DNA from 2 places in the Arthrobacter sp. 1088 genome. Region 2 is predicted to be linked to the other one. Evidence: riboswitches for the same ligand, from Rfam matches in the RefSeq annotation. Region 2 holds a riboswitch; the other holds the start of a gene.
What was found. A riboswitch is a leader RNA that binds a small molecule or an ion and turns the genes downstream of it on or off. The one in region 2 is predicted to bind cyclic di-AMP.

Region 1: linked by a shared signal. The riboswitch ahead of J2Y41_RS18935 (LysM peptidoglycan-binding domain-containing protein) and the one ahead of J2Y41_RS05445 (C40 family peptidase) in region 2 are both predicted to bind cyclic di-AMP.

Annotation. Positions count from the first base shown of each region.
Region 1 is NZ_JAVDSM010000013.1:13,150-15,347, forward strand. Features, by position in the region: gene J2Y41_RS18930 (hypothetical protein) at 1-122, opposite strand, end outside; gene J2Y41_RS18935 (LysM peptidoglycan-binding domain-containing protein) at 294-1,097, opposite strand; cyclic di-AMP (ydaO/yuaA leader) riboswitch at 1,109-1,294, opposite strand; gene J2Y41_RS18940 (hypothetical protein) at 1,861-2,198, opposite strand, start outside.
Region 2 is NZ_JAVDSM010000003.1:98,621-100,818, forward strand. Features, by position in the region: gene J2Y41_RS05440 (M23 family metallopeptidase) at 1-797, shown strand, start outside; cyclic di-AMP (ydaO/yuaA leader) riboswitch at 922-1,106, shown strand; gene J2Y41_RS05445 (C40 family peptidase) at 1,111-1,839, shown strand; gene J2Y41_RS05450 (NlpC/P60 family protein) at 1,938-2,198, shown strand, end outside.

The DNA of each region.
Region 1 (2,198 bases), on a different contig from region 2:
ATGCCCAAGGGAACTCCGAGGATGAACAGGCCCATGACGCCCAGAATGATTGAGGCTTTCTTGTATGTCCGACCAAGTCTCCGTTGAGACTCAATCTCTGTGGTGTCGGTTGTAGACGTCATGTTCTCTTCCCTATTTTGCTGATTTCCGAGTTCAAGGTGGTCCTGAATGAGGGTGTCATATTCAGCGGGTGCCGCCGCCAGGATGCCGGTGGGTCAGTTTTCAGCCGCGGCGGCGGAACTGGAACGTAAGGGATCTCGTACGTTCCAGTTCCGCAGTATGGGGTGCTCGACCTAGGCGACGCGTACGAACGATGCGCCTGGAAGCCAGCTGATGGAGTGCACGGCGGTCTGGTAGCCGTTGACACCGCCACTGACAACCTGCCCGTTGCCGGCGTAGATGCCGACATGTCCGGGGGTGATGACCAAGTCACCGGGCGCTGGTGTGCCCACAACGGTCCCGTACTGGAAGAACTGTGTTGGGGCCAGGTCGCCGACGCTCTTACCGACGGAACGAAGCGCCTTTTCCACCATTGCGGTGCAATCCTGCTGTACACCGAGCTGGGAATAGGCGGAGGCAAGGAGGGCGGAACCAATGGAGCTTGAAGCCACCGGCGTGGAGGCTGAGACCAACAAGGTTCCGCCGCTCGTGGTCGCCGTAACCGATGCCCTTGCGGGTGCGGCCGTGGACCCGGTCGCGGGGATCCGGAGCTGGTCACCGGGGAAGATGATCGAAGAGATGCTCAGACCGTTAGCGGCGAGGACACCATCCAGGCTGACGCCATACGCTGCCGCGATGCGCCCAAGCGTATCGCCGGAAACTACCGTGTAAACTCGCCCGCTGTCCGATGCCGACAGGACAGACGGAGCACTGGCCTGCGCCTGAAGAGCACCGTTTGACCCCGGGATTTCCGGGCCGTGAACTCCGGCGTGGGCTGGTGCCCCCATGCTGAAAACAAGACCAGAGGCGGCAACTGCTACCAGTGCCGGCCGTCCCAGCGCCCGCGCCTGGGTTCGGGCGGTGACGGACAATCCTTCAAGCACGATTGAATGGCCAGGAGTCGCACGATGACGGGCGGTAGTGGACTTCTTTGACATGGTGGGGCTGCCTTTCCAATGCCTGCGGGGTGAGCTGTCGGGTTCGGATTGGAAATACCCGGCCAATCACGTTTCCGCGCCATGCGCAGCGATCGGCTTAACCCCAAGGTCCTGTGATAAGGGCCGTGATGAATGTGGTTCCCCCGTCCCTGCCAACCTCAAATACGGTGGATTCCGGTCAGTGGCAGGGCTCGGCATGCTGACCGGGATGCCCCGGCTGAAGCCAAGACAATCTACTTAATCAGTACAACCGCCATTCATGACGGCCCCAATGCAAGGGGGCGGTACGCTTCGAACGGGAGGCGGTGACGGAGAATGCCGATGAGAAGACTGATCTTCCTCTCGCTGCTACCTCGTTGTCATGTGATTGGGTGGTTGCTAATGTCCTAGGCCCGTATGGTTCATGGGCCGTCCCGAAACAAGGATCGCACTCCCTCCCTGCTGTGTGAGAACGTCGCCGCACGCCGGGACGGGTTAACGAAAAGGCCTTCCTGTTGCTTCCGCTCGTCGGATTCGGGGTGTGAAAATGGCGGATGGGTGTGGGTCGGGTAGGTTGCAGCCATACCACGCCCCCGGCTAACAAGGCGAGCTCAATCGGACCTGCTGCCAGCGGGAGCGGGCGGTAATGGGGATACCGAAGGTGTTGGTCCCGCTCCTTCGCTCAACCCGGTCCGGGGTCAATAGTGACGGCAGGACAGCCATGTGGGGATTTTATTTGGGCGAGTCTTAAACGACGGTTTGTTGGGTTTGCGTTCAACTTCGGTCACTTGATGAGGCTGTCGAGTCGTTGGCGTAGCTTGTCGTCGGGTTCCGCAGCATGTGCCCGCAATAATGCGGTAAGAACATTGGGTCCCCAGTGGGTGGGTGTCCACGCTTCGAGAGTGTTGATGGCCATGTTCCGGTTGCGGATGACGGGGCTGCGCAAGCACGTCTCGACCAGGTCCCATCCCTCTCCAGGGAACTTCGCGAGTCCGGTGACGATCGTGTCGAGAGCGTGGTGTGCACGAAACCGGTCACTTTGCGCGTCTTTATCGTCGGGGCCGGATCCGAGTTCCCCGAGGGGAAGGGACTGCCGGGCGTAGGCCAGGACCGCGGGGAGGC
Region 2 (2,198 bases):
CGTCCGGCCCCACTGCTGAGCTGCGGCCAGCCCGCGCCGCAATGGAGATCCGGCCACGCGACACCCCGCGTCAGGTGCGCCGCCGTAAGAGCCCGTTGCGCCAGGTAGCCGACTTCGCGTCAGCCAGTGGTGTAGGGCAGAAGGCCGGTGTCGCGCTTGCAGCCACCGGACTTGCCCTGACTGTAGGTCTGCCTGCCACAAGCCCCGTCATGGCCACGTCGGAATCGGGCCAGACCGAGGCGGCGCTCTCCGTGCCCGGTGGCAGCCAGCCCGAAGTTTCTGCAGCAGCCTCTGCCAAAATCGATTTCAGTCGTGCCGCAGTGGCCACCGCCGCTGACCCGGACGGCAAGCTCAAGCAGCTGTTGAGCGCCCAGTCAGCGGGGAGCATTCAGCGTGCTTCCTCACTTGGCACCTTGGGAAGTCCTCTGGACAAGCTGGTCACGGCATCGCCGTTTGGCTACCGCGTCAGCCCCCTTACCGGCGGCACCGGTGACTTCCACCGTGGCCAGGACTTCGTGGCCCAGTGCGGAACCGCCGTCCACGCCGCCGCTGCAGGCAAGGTCACGTTCGCCGGGTGGCATGAGTACGGCGGAGGCAATCGCGTTGTGATTGATCACGGCAACGGCCTTGAGACCACGTACAACCACCTGTCGTCCTTCAACGTCAAGGTGGGGCAGACTGTCAGCCGCGGCGATACCGTCGCGCTGAGTGGCACCACAGGAGCATCTACCGGCTGCCACCTCCACTTCGAGGTCCAGGTAAACGGCGAAGTCGTAGATCCCATGGGCTGGCTCTGAGCAATTTGATGGTTGTCTCTCGCATCCATGACACGCCCCGTGACCTGAATGTGACATTCACGAACATCTGTTGTACCGTCTAAAGCGCATCGGCTTTTTAGGGGGCCGGTGCACTTGAGTGGATTGCCTAGCTCTGCCACCACTCGAGGTCCGTTCGCAAAAATCGTCTGGCAGGGGCGGGGGAACCAATTTTGGTCTTCGAGTCAGAAGACCTTGGGGTTAAGTCGCAGAAGCTTCCTTGAAGCCGCGCGGCCGGATGACTCCCATCCGAATCCGACAGCTCACCTCGCAGGCATTGGGAGAGGCTACCTTCGTGTCATCACGCACTACCCCTGCGCGCCATCGCGCCGAATTGGTTCGCACGAACCCGTTGAACACCCTTTCCAAGGCTGTCTCAACCAATGCAGGCACCGTAGGCCGCCAAGCCGCCGTTCTGGCCGCAGCCTCGGGGCTCGTTCTCAGTGTTGGACTCCCGGCCCAGGCCGCTGACACCGACGTTTCGAAGTCGGAATCTTCCAGCACCCAGCAGTTGGTCGCCACCGCAGTTGTTACCGCGGAGCCCACCGCAACGGTTTCCTTCGAAAGCCCCGTTGTGGTCACCAAGGAAGCTCCCAAGGTTCAGCGGGCCTCCCAGCGCACGTCGACCGAAGACCAAGCGAACAGCACCCTCGGTGCCCTGTCCTCCAAGGCCAAGGATGCTGCTTCAAGCGCGGCAGCCTCCGGACTTGCAGCAATTGCCTACACCGGCATCGGCCACCCCTACGTTTGGGGCGGCACTTCCCCCAACGGCTGGGACTGCTCCGGATTTACCCAGTGGGTTTACGCCCAGGCCGGCATCAGCATCCCCCGCGTCAATGCCTGGACGATCATGACCCCCACCAGCACCCCTGCCCCTGGCGACCTCGTCGTTCAGAACGGCGGAGCCCACGTGGGCATCTACGTCGGCAACGGCATGATGATCAGCGCTTTGAACCCCAGCCAGGGCACGCTCCTGCACTCCGTGGCCTCCACCGGCACATCCTCGTTCTACACCCTCCGCTAGGAAATCCCATTCGGGGTAAGCCAGCATGCCCCCCAAGTGCTGGCAGCCCATAACCCGCGTGCGGTCCCAGCGTGCGCGGCTACGAAAAGAGAGTAATCATGACCAGTGCAAACAAGGTTGCACGGCATAGAGCTGAGGCCCCCAAGACCAGCTCACTTGCCGTCATTGCCAAGGCTGTCAGCGACAACGCCGGTGGCGTTGGCCGTCAGGCAGCAGTGATCGCAGCTGCGTCGGGCCTTGTCCTGACCAGCGGAGTTGCTGCCAATGCTGCGGACACCAACGTTCAGCGGGAATCTACGTCTGCTTCCACCCTTGACGTGCAGTCGGTTGCCCAGGCCACCATTGCTGCTGATTCCAGC